One region of the Streptomyces sp. NBC_01017 genome, then DNA from elsewhere that is predicted to be linked to it. Evidence: riboswitches for the same ligand, from Rfam matches in the RefSeq annotation. Region 1 holds a riboswitch; each other region holds the start of a gene.

Region 1 (5,481 bases):
GTCACTCTCGATCTCTATCAGTATCTGAAAACTCACTCCTTGTGATCTCTCGTGTACGTTCAGCAAGATTCCACCAGTGTCGGGGTCCGTTCCCGGCCAGTCGACTGCAAACGACGGGGTAGGGCGATGCGCGAGTCCGTAGAGGCAGAGGTCATGATGAGCTTTCTCGTGTCCGAGGAGCTCTCCTTCCGCATCCCGGTGGAGTTGCGCTACGAGACCTGTGATCCCTATGCCGTACGGCTGACCTTCCACCTGCCCGGCGATGCCCCCGTGACCTGGGCATTCGGTCGGGAACTGCTGGTCGACGGGGTGGGACGGCCGTGCGGGGAGGGAGATGTACGGGTCTCTCCGGCAGGCACCGAGACGCTCGGCGACGTCCTGATCCGGCTTCAAGTCGGGCCCGACCAGGCGCTGTTCCGCTCCTCCGTGGCGCCTCTGGTGGCCTTTCTCGACCGCACCGACAAGCTGGTGCCGCTCGGGCAGGAGGGCGCGCTCGCCGACTTCGACGCCCATCTCGACGAGGCCCTGGACCGCATCCTCGCGGAGGAGCAGAGCGCGGGCTGAGGCTTACGGCTGCGCAGGGGTGGCGTAACGCTTCGCCGGGCGCTCCCGGCGCGCATGGGAGCGCTTCCCTGCCGCTGAGCTCCCCATGACGCCGGAGCTGCAAGGCCGTAGGTGCACGGGTTGGGGTTCAGGTTCGGGCGCGTGTCAGGCGCGCCCAGTACGCGCGTGGTTGGCGAACCGTGCCCGCCACTGCTTCCGCCGACGTCACTGCGTTCGGCGGACGCCCCCGCTTCCCCGACGTCCCCGCTTCCCCGCCCTCACCGCTTCCGCCGACGTCCCCGCCCGCCGCGCCCCGAAGCCGGCTGTGGGCCCGTCGAGATCGGCGCCCCGCCTGCCGGGACCGGCTGGGCACCCGCCGGCACCGCCCCCTTCTCCGGCCGGTCGGCCGAGACCACCAGGGCCGCGAGGGCCGTGGTGACGGGCACCGAGGCGACCAGGCCGATGGAGCCCACCAGGGTGCGCACGATCTCCTCCGCCACCAACTCACTGTTGGCCACCGTCCCCACGCCGCTCTGCGCGATCGAGAAGAGCAGCAGCAACGGCAGCGCGGCACCCGCGTAAGCGAGGACGAGGGTGTTGACGACGGACGCGATGTGGTCGCGGCCGATGCGGATGCCCGCCTGGTACAGCCCGCGCCAGCCCATCGCCGGGTTGGCCTCGTGCAGCTCCCAGACCGCGGATGTCTGGGTGACCGTCACGTCGTCGAGGACACCGAGCGAACCGATGATGATGCCGGCGAGCAGCAGACCGCTCATGTCGATCGACGGATACAGCCCGTGGATGAGGCCCGTGTTGTCGTCGGTGTTGCCGGTGAGCGCGGCCCAGTCGATGAACACCGACCCGAGGATGCCGATCAGCAGCAGCGAGATCAGCGTGCCGAGCACCGCCACCGATGTACGGGCCGACAGGCCGTGACACAGGTAGAGGGCGATCAGCATGATGGCGCTCGACCCGACCACGGCGACGACCAGCGGGTTCGAGCCCTGGAGGATCGCGGGCAGGATGAAGAAGTTGAGCACCGCGAAGCTTATGGCCAGCGAGATCAGTGCCATGAGACCCCGCAACCGCCCGACGACCACGACGGCGACTGCGAAGATGCCGGCGAGCACGGTCAACGGGACACGCCGGTTCACGTCGGTGACCGAGTACTGCAGGTCCTTGGGCGCGGAGGGCTCGTAGGCGACCACGACCTCCTGGCCCTCCTGCAACTGTCGTGACTGGTCGGGCTGCACGATCTCCGTGAACGTACGGCCCTTGTCCTTGCCACCGTCGACGCGGATCGTCGCCTTCTTGCAGGTGCCGCTTTCCTGCTGCACGGCGGAGGACCCCTCGGCGGTGGAGGTGTCGCCGGTCGGGGGCACCCCCGAGGCCCCCACCTCCTGGCAGCTCACCTCGACCACCTTGGTGACCGTGGCCTGCTGTGTCTGCCGGTCGAAGCCGACCCCGGTGCGCTCGTGCGGCGGGGCACCGCCCGGCCACAGCACCGCGAGGCCCACCACCACCGCTGCGGCGAACGGGATCACGACTGCCGCGATGACCTTGCGCAGATGCCGGGAGACGGGAGCCGCCGGACCGTGGGCGTGACTGTGGGAGTGCCCGTGCCCGTGCTCGCCACCGTCACCACCGCCACGCCGGCCCCCGGATCCAGGACCGTGCCCATGACCGCCGCCGGATCCGGGACCATGCCCATGACTGCCCCCGGAATCGTGACCGTGGCCGTCACCCGGGCCGGGAACCGGCGCCTGTGAACCGCCGGATTCGGGACCGCGCTCGTGAAAACCGCCGGGACCGGGCCCGCGCCCCTGCCCGCCGCCGACCCCGCTCCCGCGATCCTGCATCCCCCCGGATCTGGGACCGTGCTCGTGCCAGCCCCCGTTCCCAGTCTCCTGATCGTCCTGTCCGCCTCCGGGACCACGGCCGTAAGGACCGCCGTAACTCCCCCCGGGAACCTCCGAACCCAGGCCGCCTGTACGGCCGTTACCCCGCGCGGGGCCGAGTCCGGGGCCGTTTCCGGAGCCGGAGCCGCGGGGCGGATCGGGCGGTGGGTACGGAGGCTCATGCGTCGTGGTCACCGCCCGATCATCGCAAGAACGATTGGGGCCCCCTGTTCACCGCGCCCGAATTGACGCTAGCGTGGTGCCACCTTTGTACACGCGGGAGCTCGGAGCACCGGGCTGAGAGGGCGCTGACCTCCGTCCCAGCGATGTTTCACATGAAACATCACTCATCGCGAGTGATGTTTCACACGAAACGTCGGCAGACGGATACGGCTGCGTCGACCGCCGAACCTGTTACCGGGTAATGCCGGCGTAGGGAGTAGGTCTCATGACCATCAAGGACGCGCGCACGCCTGCCTCCGTTCAGGACGAGAAGTCCGAGGAGGCCGGGAAGTCCATCGGCTGGCACAAGGCGTATGTCGAGGGTTCACGCCCCGATCTGCGGGTGCCGGTCCGCCAGGTGCACCTCACCAACGGGCAGTCGGTCACGTTGTACGACACCTCGGGCCCGTACACCGATCCGCTCGCCGACACCGACGTCCGCAGGGGGCTGCCCCCGCTGCGGGAGAACTGGATCATCGCCCGCGGTGACACCGCCGAGTACGCGGGCCGTCCCGTCCGTCCCGAGGACGACGGCGTCAAGCACACCTCGCCGCGCGGCGGTCTGCGCAACCTCGACGCGGTCTTCCCCGGTCGGCCGCGTCAGCCGCGTCGCAGCCGTGACGGCGAGGCGGTCACGCAGCTCGCGTACGCACGCCGTGGCGAGGTCACGCCCGAGATGGAGTTCGTGGCTCTCCGGGAGAACGTTTCTCCCGAAGTGGTCCGCGAGGAGATCGCCGCTGGCCGGGCAGTGCTGCCGGCCAACGTGAACCACCCGGAGATCGAGCCGATGATCATCGGCAAGCGGTTCCTGGTGAAGGTCAACGCCAACATCGGCAACTCCGCGGTCACCTCCTCCATCGAGGAGGAGGTCGAGAAGATGACCTGGGCGACCCGCTGGGGTGCCGACACGGTCATGGACCTGTCGACCGGTCGCAACATCCACACCACCCGTGAGTGGGTGCTGCGCAACTCCCCCGTCCCCATCGGCACGGTGCCGCTCTACCAGGCGCTGGAGAAGGTCGACGGCCGGGCAGAGGAGCTGACCTGGGAGATCTACAAGGACACGGTCATCGAACAGGCCGAGCAGGGCGTGGACTACATGACGGTCCACGCGGGCGTGCGGCTGCCGTTCGTACCGCTGACGGCCAACCGCAAGACCGGCATCGTCTCGCGCGGCGGCTCGATCATGGCGGCGTGGTGCCTGGCGCACCACAAGGAGAGCTTCCTGTACGAGAACTTCGAGGAGCTCTGCGAGATCCTCGCCGCGTACGACGTCACGTACTCGCTGGGCGACGGCCTGCGACCCGGCTCGATCGCGGACGCCAACGACGAGGCGCAGTTCGCGGAGTTGAGGACGCTCGGGGAACTCAACACGATCGCCAAGCGTTTCAACGTACAGACCATGATCGAGGGCCCGGGACACGTCCCGATGCACAAGATCAAGGAGAACATCGACCTTCAGCAGGAGATCTGCGATGAAGCTCCGTTCTATACGCTCGGCCCGCTGACCACCGACGTCGCGCCGGCGTACGACCACATCACCTCCGGCATCGGCGCTGCGATGATCGCCTGGTGGGGCACGGCGATGCTCTGCTACGTCACGCCCAAGGAGCACCTGGGCCTGCCCAACCGTGACGACGTCAAGACCGGGGTCATCACCTACAAGATCGCCGCCCATGCGGCCGACCTCGCCAAGGGGCACCCCGGGGCACAGGAGTGGGACGACGCGCTGTCCGACGCCCGCTTCGAGTTCCGGTGGGAGGACCAGTTCAACCTGGCCCTCGACCCGGACACGGCACGGGAGTTCCACGACGAGACCCTTCCGGCCGAGCCCGCCAAGACGGCTCACTTCTGCTCCATGTGCGGGCCGAAGTTCTGCTCGATGAAGATCTCCCAGGACATCCGCCGCGCACATGGCGGGTCCAAGGCGGAGATCGAAGAGGGCATGGCGCAGAAGTCGAAGGAGTTCGCCGCGGCGGGTAACCGGGTGTACCTGCCGCTCGCGGACTGACGTCGACGTCCTGACCCGGGGCGCCATGCCCCGGTGTCCGGCGTGCTGCCGTCGTGTACGGCGTTGCTGTCCGGCTGTTCGGCTTGCGCCTCCCCGAGGAGGTCTCCCCGGGGTGCCGTCGTGAAGGAGGGACCCACGGCGGGGCTCTCCTGCGGCGGGGCGCAAGCCGAGGTGCTAGTCCGGCTGGTGTTCCGGGCCTCCGAAGTCCGGGCTCGTGTAGTCCGGGCTGCTGAAGCTCGGCCGCGAGCCCCGGGAGGCGCCGTCGTCCGGGCTGCTGAAACCCGGGCGGCCGTAGCCGAGATTCGGGATGCGGCCGGCCGGTGTCGACGGTGGCGTGCGGTGCAGCGCCGACGCCGTGCCGGGGTCGGCGAGTGCCTCCCGCAGGAAAGGCAGGACGCCGCGCTCCAGCAGGGCCTCGCGCCAGGCTTCCCTGGCCCGGGTGACGTCCCCGCTCAGCTCGCCGTACGGCCCGCCGTCCAACGCCGGCCGGTTCTGCAGGGCGGTGAGCAGGAGTCCGACGGCGGCGACCAGGATGGCGGCCGCTGCCACGGCGCCGAACACCCACCCGGTGGTGAGCATCGTCTGGGCGAACGCCGGCTCGGGGTCGAACATCTTCAGGATGTAGCCGACGAGCAGGAAGATCGCCGCGGCGGTGCCGGCGAGGACGGGTGCCAGGACCGCGAGCACGGCTATGACGCCCGGGCCCGCTGTCTCGGCGACTTCTCCCATGGCCGTGGCGAGCCCCATCGCGCCCGAGCCCGACTCGGAGGAGCCGGACTCGCGGTTGGAGGACGGGGTGGACGGCGC
Region 2 (5,481 bases), 2.1 Mb from region 1:
GCACGGCCGGCGGCAGCACCAGGAGCACGGCTACGACGACCAGGACACCGGCCAGCAGCGACCACTGCCCGGCGCCGCGTGGCCGCCGCGCTGTCACCGACGCGTCCACCAGGCGCAGGGCGCTCTCCCGTCGCCGTACCGTCCAGGCGTGCACGGCGAGGATCGCGCCCACGGCGAGGAACTGGACGATCGTCAGGACGGCGGCCGTGGACAGGTCGAAGATCTCCGACGTCTGCCGGTAGATCTCGACTTCGAGCGTCGAGAACGTCGGGCCGCCGAGGATCTGCACCACACCGAAGGAGGTGAAGGTGAACAGGAAGACCATCAGCGCGGCGGCGGCCACGGCGGGGCCCAGGGCCGGGAGGGTGACGGTCCGCCAGGCGGTGAGGCGTGACGCGCCCAGCATCCGCGCGGCCTCCTCCTGCCGCGGGTCGAGCTGCGACCAGAGCCCGCCGACCGTCCGTACGACGACGGCGTAGTTGAAGAAGACATGCGCGAGCAGGATGGCCCACACGGTGGTGTCGAGCCGTACGCCCCACAGCTCGTCGAGGAGTCCGCCGCGGCCGACGAGCGCGAGGAACGCCGTACCGACGACGACCGTCGGCAGCACGAACGGGACGGTCACCACGGCCCGCAGGATCTGTTTGCCGGGGAAGTCGAAGCGGGCGAAGACGTAGGCGCCCGGCAGCGCGATCAGCAGGGTCAGCGCGGTGGAGGCGAGCGCCTGCCAGGTGGTGAACCACAGGACGTGCCGGATGTCGGACTGTCCGAGCACGTCCAGGAGGCGCCCGAACTGCCAGACCCCGTCGACCTTCAGGCCGCGCGCGACAATCGCGGCGACGGGAAGGGCGAAGAAGACCGCGAAGAACGCGACGGGCACGGTGATGAGGCCGAGCCGCACCGCCGCGCTCCGCGTGCGTCCCTCACGGAAGGTGCCCTTGCGAGGGGCTACTTCAGTACGAGCGAGGTCCACGACTTGACCCAGTCGTCACGGTTGTCGGCGATCTTCGACGGGTCCAGGGTCTCGGGGTTCTTGGCCTGCGGGCCGTACTTCACGAACTCCGGCGGGACCTGGGCAGCCTCGCGCACCGGGTAGACGAACATGTTCAGCGGCATGTCGTCCTGGAACGTCCTGGTCAGCATGAAGTCCAGCAGCGCCTTGCCGCCCTCGGCGTTCTCGGCGTTGCTGAGCAGACCCGCGTACTCGACCTGCCGGAAGCAGGTGCCGGTCGCGACACCCGTCGGCGCGGTCGTCGGCTTCGGATCGGCGTAGATCACCTCTGCGGGCGGCGAGGAGGCGTACGACACGACGAGCGGCCGGTCGCCCTTGGCCTTCTTACCGCCGGCGGAGCCGGAGAACTCCTCGTTGTAGGCCTGCTCCCAGCCGTCGACGACCTTCACGCCGTTGGCCTTCAGCTTCTTCCAGTAGTCCTGCCAGCCGTCGTCGCCGTACTTGGCGGCGGTGCCGAGGAGGAAGCCGAGGCCGGGCGAGGAGGCGGAGGCGTTCTCGGTGACGAGGAGGTTCTTGTACTCGGGCTTGATCAGGTCGTCGAACGAGCTGGGCGGGGCCAGCTTGTGCTTGCTGAAGTACGCCTTGTCGTAGTTGACGCAGATGTCGCCGGTGTCGACGGAGGTGACTCGGTGCCGGTCCTGGTCGACCCGGTACTCGGGCAGGACCAGGTCGGAGCCCTTCGCCTCGTAGGACTGGAACAGCCCGTTGTCCAGTGCCCTCGAGAGCAGGGTGTTGTCGACACCGAAGAAGACGTCGCCCTGCGGGTTGTCCTTGGTGAGGATGGCCTTGTTGACGGCCTGCCCGGCGTCGCCGTCCTCCAGGACCCTGACCTTGTAGCCGGACTGCTTCTCGAAGGCGGCGAGGACGCTCTTCGAGACGGCCCACGAGTCATGGCTGACGAGCGTGACGGTCTTGGACCCGCCGCCGCCGTCGCCGCCGTCGGTGTCGGACGACCCGCACGCGGACAGCGCGGGCAGCGCGACGAGGCCCAGCCCGACGGCCAGGGCCACGGACTTCACCGTGGACTTCTTGGTGATGCTCACTAATTCCTCCTGGGGGTGACCAGGAAGAGACGCGGCCCTGCCCGGAACCCTTGGGAAGGCTCCGGGCAGGGCGCAACAGCTCGAGTGGTGACCGATCTCCCTACCCAGAATGACCTGGGCCAGGTTCGGAGGGTCTGCGGCCGATGCCGCACTCTCAGCGCTGTGGCGCTCCCCTGTCGGAATATGAAGATGTATTTACGCCATAGGAAAATGTACCTACGGCGATCAGACTACCGTTCGGTCGCGGCGAGCTGCCCGCACGCCCCGTCGATCTCCTGACCACGGGTGTCCCGAACCGTCACGGGCACACCATGCGCGGCGATGGCCTCGACGAACGCCTTCTCGTCCTCGGGACGCGACGCGGTCCACTTCGAGCCCGGAGTCGGGTTCAGCGGGATCAGGTTCACATGCACCGGCTTGCCCTTGAGCAGCCGCCCGAGCCGGTCACCACGCCAGGCCTGGTCGTTGATGTCGCGGATGAGCGCGTACTCGATGGACAGCCGACGGCCCGACTTGGCGGAGTACGCGAAGCCGGCGTCGAGCACCTCGCGCACCTTCCACCGCGTGTTCACGGGTACGAGGGTGTCGCGCAGCTCGTCGTCGGGCGCGTGCAGCGAGATCGCGAGCCGGCACTTGAAGCCCTCGTCGGCGAACCGGTGGATGGCCGGGACGAGACCGACGGTCGAGACGGTGATCCCGCGCTGGGACAGCCCGAGCCCGTCCGGTTCCGGATCGGTCAGCCGCCGAATGGAGCCCACGACCCGGTTGTAGTTGGCGAGCGGCTCACCCATCCCCATGAAGACGATGTTGGAAAGCCGGGCAGGCCCACCGGGCACGTCCCCGTCCCGGAGCGCACGCATCCCGTCCACGATCTGATGCACGATCTCGGCGGTCGACAGATTCCGGTCCAGCCCCGCCTGCCCCGTGGCACAGAACGGGCAGTTCATCCCGCACCCCGCCTGGGAGCTGATGCACATGGTCACCCGGTCCGGATACCGCATCAGCACCGACTCGACGAGCGTCCCGTCGAACAGCCGCCACAGCGTCTTGCGCGTGGTGCCCTGGTCGGTCGACAGATGCCGCACCACCGTCATCAGCTCCGGGAACAGCTCCTCCCGCAGCTTGGCCCGCGCCCCGGCCGGGATGTCGGTCCACTGCTCCGGTTCGTGCGCGTACCGCGCGAAGTAGTGCTGCGAGAGCTGCTTGGCACGAAACGGCTTCTCGCCGATCGCAGCGACGACGTCCTTGCGCTCGGCAGGAGTGAGGTCGGCAAGGTGCCGCGGCGGCTTCTTGGCTCCGCGGGGGGCGACGAAAGTGAGTTCTCCGGGTGCAGGCATAACCGTTCCAGTGTGGCAGATCAACTCTGGGGGCCCAGGCCAGAGCGGGGTGGGGGTGGTCACCCGTGGGTGCCGACTGTCGGCGTTGGTCGGCTTCGCACGGCCCAGGGACGGCCCAGGACTCGCTCAGCCTTCGCCGGATGTGTCCAGGTGGCGGCGCCCCCGGACCGTCATTCCATCTGCACTGGGGCGACCGGGAGCTGTTCCCTGTACGGCCATGTAAAGGTGCGGTCGGGTTCGAGATGGGCGTCGCCCCAGTGAATGGCATGGATGCCGTTCTCGGCGTCAGCCGTGAAGAACACACAGACCAACCTGGTGGAAGCCCCCAGCTCCTCGAACGCTTCGTGCAGCCCCAGGTACTCCTCGGTCGCCAAGTCCTCATCGACGTCGAACAGGCCTTCTGGAGGCTGCGGCCCGTGCGCCCGGAACAGCCGGTGCCGAGTGGGCGACGCATTGGCGGGCAATCGGGCTCGGTCCAGGGGCCTCGGCCTGTCCGCGTAGCGGAAGGGGAAGAGTGCGTGATCGTTGATCACCGCGTACTCGTATCCGCGCGCGTCTCGCACGGCCTCCCCCAGCTGGCGCGCGGTCTCTGCCAGGTTCTCGCGCACCAACCCCGCAAGGGCGACACCGTAGGGACTCCGCTTCTTCAGCCCTACAGCAAGGTGTGCGGCATGAGCCTTCCCATGGGCCTTGGATAGCTGCACCGGGACCTCAGCAGCAAGCGCGCCGGCATGCCGCCCAAACCGCTCGACGGCCCAGGCCGACGGCCCTACCGGATAGCCACCCAACACTGACATGCAATGCTCCCCTCCCCCAGTCACCGCCTACCAACTGTGTGACACGTGCATGAAGCATCAACAAGAGAGCGGATCCGGTCACGCGGCGCGAAGGGGCCTGCTGGGGTGTACCGGCAGGCTTGTAGTGAGGGCTTAGAAGGCGCTTGGCTGGACGAGTCTTACACCCCTGCTGACCTGCTTCTCTTGTGGCGTTGGGCGTCTCGTCAATCAGCCTTCAACACGCATTCGACTTCGACAGGTGCGGAGCTACGGCTAGGGAGTTTCGTTTGATCAACAGGCAGACCTGGGTTTCCGTCTCCTCGGAGTAGTAAGTGTTGCTGCCGCTCGGTAGGCGGGATGCGATGGGCGGGTGGCTAGCAAACTGAGCGTCGACGAGCTTCGTCGTAGCGCTCGTCGGCGCCGTCGCGTTAGCCGGCGTCGACACCATGGCCGTTCGGCGGGGCCCGCGTACGAGGGCCGGGACCGGATGCAGATGGTCTCTCTGATCGCGGTCAGCCTGCCTGGGCTCGCCGCTCTGGGCGCGCTGCTGTTCACCTGGATGCAGGTCGGACAGGCCAGCAAGGAACTGCGGATCTCCGAGCATGGACAGATCACCAGCCGGTTCAATGCCGCGATCGGCAATCTGGGATCGCAGTCCCTAGACGTCCGGCTGGGCGGCATCTACGCCCTGCAACGCATCATGCAGGACTCCGTCCGTGACCACCCCACGGTCGTCTCCGTGCTGGCCGCCTTTGCACAGCGGCATGCCGGATCGAGTACCGAAAGCCTCAGGGAACCACTGGCTGCCAGCCGCGACGATCACAGACCTAAGGCTGATGTCCAGGCGGCGATCGCCACGCTGGCCAGACGCCGCCCAGAACGGGACAGCGAGACGATCATCGACCTGACTTATACCGACCTCCGCGGCCTCCGTTTCACCGGCAAGGCCTCCATCAACCTCCCGGAGGCTGACCTGTCCGACGCCGACCTCCGCTGGGCCACTCTGAGCGGCGCAAACCTCCGCAAAGCGTCCTTGAGCTACGCGAACCTAGAGAGTGCTTATCTTGATGAGGCCTATCTCAGGGCGGCCGATCTGACGGCGGCGAGCCTCGTCGGCACGGTGTTCACAGGCGCGAACCTTCGTGAAACAGACATGACCTGTGGGGGAGGCATTCTTACGGAGACCGGTCAGGAGATCGAGCCAGCATTCTGCGTGGACCTGCAGTCCGCCTGGCTGGACGACACAGATCTTCGGAACGCCAAGATGAGCAACGCGGACCTTCGTGAGGCAAACCTGGCAGGTGCGAACCTTC
Region 3 (5,481 bases), 2.1 Mb from region 1:
CCGACGGGTCGCCGCGCCACAGAAGCGTGTCGGCGGCGGCGTGATGGCCGGCGTACTGGACGAAGCGGCCGAACTGCTCGGACCAGAAGTACGGCACGGGGTCGTAGATCGCGGAGCTCTCGCCGAGGATGTTCGCGGCGACCGTGCGCGGGCCCTGGAGGGCGTTGTCCCAGTGGTGGACCAGGAGGCGCGCGCCGTACCGCCCCGACGGGAAGGAGGCACAGTCGCCGACCGCGTAGACGTCCGGCACGGACGTGCGCAGGCGCTCGTCGGCCACGACGTCGCCCTGTACGCCGAGCTCGATGCCCGAGCCCGCCAGCCAGGCCGTGGCGGGCCGCGCCCCGATGCCGACCACGACCGCACCGGCGGGCACCCGCGAGCCGTCGTCGAGGACCACCTCGCCGGGCTCGACGCGCTCCACGCGCGCGTGCGTACGCAGCACCGTCCCGCTGTCCTCGTACCAGGCGGTCATCGGCGCGGCCACCTCCGCGGGCAGCGCACCCGCGAGCGGCCGCTCGGCCGCCTCCACGACCGTCACCGCGCAGCCCGCCTCGCGCGCGGCCGTGGCGAACTCCGCGCCGATCCAGCCCGCGCCGACGACCACGATGTCGTGCTGCCGGGCCAGCACCGGCCGCAGCCGCTCGGCGTCGTCCAGGGTGCGCAGCAGATGCACGCCGGGCACGCCCTCCGCGCCCGGCAGCCGGATCGGTTCGGCGCCGGTGGCGAGGACGAGGACGTCGTACGGGACGGGCCCGGCCTCGGTGTCCAGCTGGTGCTCGGCGGGGCGCACGCCCAGCACCTCTCGCCCCAGCTGGAGTTCGACGCCGAGCGCCTCGAAGTCGACGTCGAAGGCGGAGCCCTCGGCCTTGCCGAGCAGCACGGCCTTGGACAGGGGCGGCCTGTCGTACGGCTGGTGGGGCTCGGCGCCGATCAGTGTGACGGTGCCGGTGTAGCCCTGTTCCCGCAGGGCGACCGCCGTCTGTACGCCGGCCATGCCCGCGCCGGCCACGACCACGCGGCGTGCCGCTGACGTGCCCCATTGCTGCGTCTGCTCGCTCACCTGATCACCATAGACAACTGACTATTTGTCAGTCAGGGGGCGTGCTCAGTGACCTGCTGCACAACCTCGACCGGAAGCTGCTCCACCACGCTGGTCCCGCTGCCCGTCTGCGACTCCCATTCCCAGGTCTCCTCCAGCCGCACCCGCCCGTCGGGGAGCTCGACCACCGTCGACGCACAGTGCCCCGACGACGTCGTGCCGTCCCGCTTGAGCTGCACGTACCGGAAGTCCAGCCGGTCGCCTTCCCTGGTGCCCACGAGATGGCCGCGTACGACGTCGCCGCCCGTGTACTCGGCCCAGATCTCGCCGTCCTTCTCGTGGTACGTGAACCGGGTGCGGGTACCCACCTGACCTGGGGCCTGGTCCGCGACCGGGGCGAGGACGAGACCGTCGAGCGAGCGGGGCATGGACGCGGGCTCCCTTACTGAGACTTCGGGCGGCGGGCTAGGGTGGCCAACGTAGAGCACTCGCGGGAGCCCGGACGCACCGGGCTGAGAGGGAGGCTGGCGGCCTCCGACCGTACGAACCTGATCCGGGTCATGCCGGCGAAGGGAGGGGCTGGACGCCCATGTCGCGTACGCGAACCTCAGACGTCCTCGTCATCGGGGGCGGCATCATCGGCCTGGTCACGGCGTGGCGGGCCGCGCAGCGCGGGTTCACGACGGCTGTCGTGGACCCCGAGCCGGGTGGCGGAGCCGCCCAGGTGGCGGCCGGGATGCTGGCCGCCGTCACGGAACTGCACTACGGCGAGCAGACCCTGCTCGGCCTGAACCTCGCCTCGGCCCGCCGCTACCCGGACTTCACGGCCGAGCTGACCGACCTGACCGGCCATGACCTCGGCTACCGCCGGTGCGGCACGCTCGCCGTCGCGCTGGACGCGGACGACCGCGCCCATCTGCGCGACCTGCACGCCCTGCAACGCCAGTCCGGCCTGGACTCCGAGTGGCTGTCCGGGCGGGAGTGCAGGCGCCTGGAGCCGATGCTCGCGCCGGGCGTGCGCGGCGGGCTGCGGGTGGACGGCGACCACCAGATCGACCCGCGGCGGCTGTCCGGGGCACTGGTGGCCGCGTGCGAGCGGGCCGGAGTGGTCTTCCACCGGGCCTGGGCCGAGCGCTTCGACGTCGTCCGGGACCGCGCCGCCGGAGTCACCACGGCGGACGGCACCGAGCTGCGCGCGGGCCAGGTCGTCCTCGCGGCCGGGAGCCTCAGCGGACGTCTGCCCGGGGTCCCGGACGACGTACTGCCGCCCGTGCGCCCCGTGAAGGGACAGGTGCTGCGGCTGACCGTGCCGCAGCGGTACGCGCCGTTCCTGAGCCGGACCGTGCGGGCCGTGGTGCGGGGCAGCCAGGTGTATCTGGTGCCGCGTGAGAGCGGCGAGCTGGTCGTGGGGGCGACGAGCGAGGAGCTGGGCTGGGACACCACGGTGACCGCGGGCGGCGTGTACGAGCTGCTGCGCGACGCGCACGAGCTGGTGCCGGGCATCACCGAACTGCCGCTCACCGAGACGCGGGCCGGCCTGCGCCCGGGCTCCCCCGACAACGCGCCGCTGCTCGGCCCGACCGAGCTGGACGGGCTGTCGCTGGCCACCGGGCACTACCGCAACGGCGTGCTGCTCACGCCGGCCACCGGCGACGTCATGGCGCACGTCCTGGCCACCGGTGAGCTCCCGGACGAGGCCCGCGCCTTCACCCCCAGGCGCTTCAGCGCCGCCGCACTCACGGAGCAGCCCGTATGAGCGTCCCGGTCACCATCTCGGTCAACGGCGAGCGTCGGCAGATCGAGCCGGGCACGGCTCTCGACGCGCTCGTGAAGTCCCTCACCGCGGCGCCCTCCGGAGTGGCCGCCGCCCTCAACGAAACCGTCGTCCCGCGTACGCAGTGGCCGTCGACGTCCCTCTCCGAGGGGGACCGCGTCGAGGTCCTGACCGCCGTCCAAGGAGGCTGAACCATGGCCGACGATCCCTTTGTCATCGGGGGTACGTCCTTCACGTCCCGTCTGATCATGGGCACGGGCGGGGCGCCCAGCCTGGACGTGCTGGAGCGGGCGCTGGTGGCGTCCGGGACGGAGCTGACGACGGTCGCGATGCGGCGGGTGAACGCGTCGGTGCACGGCTCGGTGCTCTCGGTGCTGGAGAAGCTCGGGATCCGGGTGCTGCCGAACACGGCGGGGTGCTTCACGGCGGGAGAGGCCGTGCTGACGGCCCGCCTCGCGCGCGAGGCACTCCGCACGGATCTGATCAAGCTGGAGGTCATCGCCGACGAGCGGACGCTGCTGCCGGACCCGATCGAGCTCCTTGACGCTGCCGAGACGCTGGTGGACGACGGGTTCACCGTGCTGCCGTACACCAATGACGATCCCGTGCTGGCGCGGAAGCTGGAAGACGTCGGCTGCGCGGCGATCATGCCGTTGGGGTCGCCGATCGGCTCGGGGCTCGGTATCCGCAATCCGCACAACTTCCAGCTGATCACGGAGCACGCGCGCGTGCCGGTGATTCTGGACGCGGGAGCCGGTACGGCGTCGGACGCGGCGCTCGCGATGGAGCTGGGGTGCGCGGGTGTGATGCTCGCCTCAGCGGTGACGCGGGCCCAGGAGCCGGTGCTGATGGCCGACGCGATGCGGCATGCGGTGGAGGCGGGGCGGCTGGCCCACCGGGCGGGGAGGATTCCGATGCGGCACTTCGCGGAGGCGTCGTCGCCGGTCGAGGGCCTGGCGCGGCTGGACCCGGAGCGGCCCGCGTTCTGAAAGCCGTTCTGAACGCACGTTCGATGGAAAGTCTTCGGCCAGTGAGGCGTCCGTCACAGGTCAGCTTCAGTCCCGCCCCGATCCCGGCCGAACCGAGAGGCGTGTCGGTGTCGGCTCGTACACTCACCTGCGTGGATACGACCCTTCAAGACCCTCTGGTCGGGCAGGTGCTCGACGGCCGGTATCGCGTGGACGCGAGGATCGCGGTCGGCGGGATGGCCACGGTCTACCGGGCCGTGGACACCCGCCTCGACCGTGTGCTCGCGCTCAAGGTGATGCATCCCGCGCTGGCGGTCGACGGGGTGTTCGTCGACCGGTTCATCCGGGAGGCGAAGTCCGTCGCCCGGTTGGCCCACCCGAACGTGGTGCAGGTCTTCGACCAGGGCACCGACGGGTCGTACGTCTATCTCGCCATGGAGTACGTCGCGGGCTGCACCCTGCGCGACGTGCTGCGCGAGCGCGGGGCGCTGCAGCCCCGCGCCGCCCTCGACATCCTTGAGCCGGTGCTGGCCGCGCTCGGCGCCGCGCACCGCGCCGGGTTCGTGCACCGGGACATGAAGCCGGAGAACGTCCTCATAGGGGACGACGGCCGGGTCAAGGTCGCCGACTTCGGGCTCGTGCGGTCCGTGGACACCGTGACCAGCACCACCGGTGCCGTGCTGGGCACCGTCTCCTATCTCGCGCCCGAGCAGATAGAGCAGCCCGGCGCCGCCGACGCCCGCGTCGACGTGTACGCGTGCGGTGTCGTGCTCTACGAGATGCTCACCGGCGACAAGCCGCACGACGGGGACTCCCCCGCCGTGGTGCTCTACAAGCACCTGCACGAGGACGTCCCGCCGCCCTCGGCGATCGTGCCGGGGCTGGCGTACGAGCTCGACGAGCTGGTCGCGTCGGCCACCGCACGCACCCCGGACATCCGTCCGTACGACGCGGTGGCGCTGCTCGCGCTGGCCCGGGACACCCGCGCCGCACTGAGCGCGGAGCAACTGGACGCTGTGCCGCCACAGGCGCTCACGGCGGAGCACAGCAATGCCGACGACCGTACGAGCGTGATCCCGCGCGCGCTGAACATCCAGCGGCCGCTGCCCGTGAACGAGGACGAATCGGAGCGCGAGGCCGTCTTCAACAGGACCAGCCGGCTGGAGTCGCCGCCCCCGCCGCCCCGGCGCCGGTCACGGACGTCGCGCGCTCCGCGCGGGCCGCTCGTCATCGTCGCCGCCGTGCTGCTGGCCCTCGGCCTCGGCGTCGGCATCTGGTACATCAACTCCGGCCAGTTCACCGAGGTCCCCCCGCTGCTGTCCAAGACCGAGGCGCAGGCCCGGGACCGGCTGGAGGACTCCGGGCTCGACGTCGGCAAGGTCGAGCGCGCGTTCAGCGACACCGTCAAGCGCGGCACCGTCATCAGCACGGACCCGGACACGGGCGCCCGCATCCGGCACAACGACTCCGTGAGTCTGGTCATCTCGGCGGGACCGGAGACCGTGAAGGTCCCCGACCTGGAGGGCTACCGGCTGGACAAGGCGAGGACCGTCCTGAAGGACAGCGGCCTCGAACCGGGCATGGAGACCCGGGAGTTCAGCGACGACATCGCACGGGGCTCCGTGATCTCCGCCGACCCCGGGACGGGCACCAAGGTCCGCTCCGGCTCCGCGGTCGCGCTCACCGTCAGCAAGGGCACC

What was found. A riboswitch is a leader RNA that binds a small molecule or an ion and turns the genes downstream of it on or off. The one in region 1 is predicted to bind thiamine pyrophosphate.
Region 2: it holds a riboswitch for thiamine pyrophosphate, as region 1 does, so the genes downstream of both, OG331_RS16050 (thiamine ABC transporter substrate binding subunit) here and thiC (phosphomethylpyrimidine synthase ThiC) in region 1, are expected to answer to the same signal.
Region 3: it holds a riboswitch for thiamine pyrophosphate, as region 1 does, so the genes downstream of both, thiO (glycine oxidase ThiO) here and thiC (phosphomethylpyrimidine synthase ThiC) in region 1, are expected to answer to the same signal.

The regions. Positions count from the first base shown of each region.
Region 1 covers NZ_CP108683.1:5,628,737-5,634,217, forward strand. The annotation lists gene OG331_RS25805 (IclR family transcriptional regulator) at 1-28, shown strand, start outside; gene OG331_RS25810 (SsgA family sporulation/cell division regulator) at 127-564, shown strand; gene OG331_RS25815 (YibE/F family protein) at 822-2,402, opposite strand; TPP riboswitch at 2,708-2,897, shown strand; gene thiC (phosphomethylpyrimidine synthase ThiC) at 2,890-4,674, shown strand; gene OG331_RS25825 (hypothetical protein) at 4,849-5,481, opposite strand, start outside.
Region 2 covers NZ_CP108683.1:3,545,007-3,550,487, forward strand. The annotation lists gene OG331_RS16045 (ABC transporter permease) at 1-973, opposite strand, end outside; gene OG331_RS16050 (thiamine ABC transporter substrate binding subunit) at 949-2,055, opposite strand; TPP riboswitch at 2,135-2,240, opposite strand; gene rlmN (23S rRNA (adenine(2503)-C(2))-methyltransferase RlmN) at 2,286-3,392, opposite strand; gene OG331_RS16060 (hypothetical protein) at 3,563-4,189, opposite strand; gene OG331_RS16065 (pentapeptide repeat-containing protein) at 4,662-5,481, shown strand, end outside.
Region 3 covers NZ_CP108683.1:7,764,863-7,770,343, reverse strand. The annotation lists gene OG331_RS35675 (NAD(P)/FAD-dependent oxidoreductase) at 1-1,060, opposite strand, end outside; gene OG331_RS35670 (hypothetical protein) at 1,093-1,467, opposite strand; TPP riboswitch at 1,520-1,631, shown strand; gene thiO (glycine oxidase ThiO) at 1,629-2,795, shown strand; gene thiS (sulfur carrier protein ThiS) at 2,792-3,004, shown strand; gene OG331_RS35655 (thiazole synthase) at 3,008-3,802, shown strand; gene pknB (Stk1 family PASTA domain-containing Ser/Thr kinase) at 3,934-5,481, shown strand, end outside.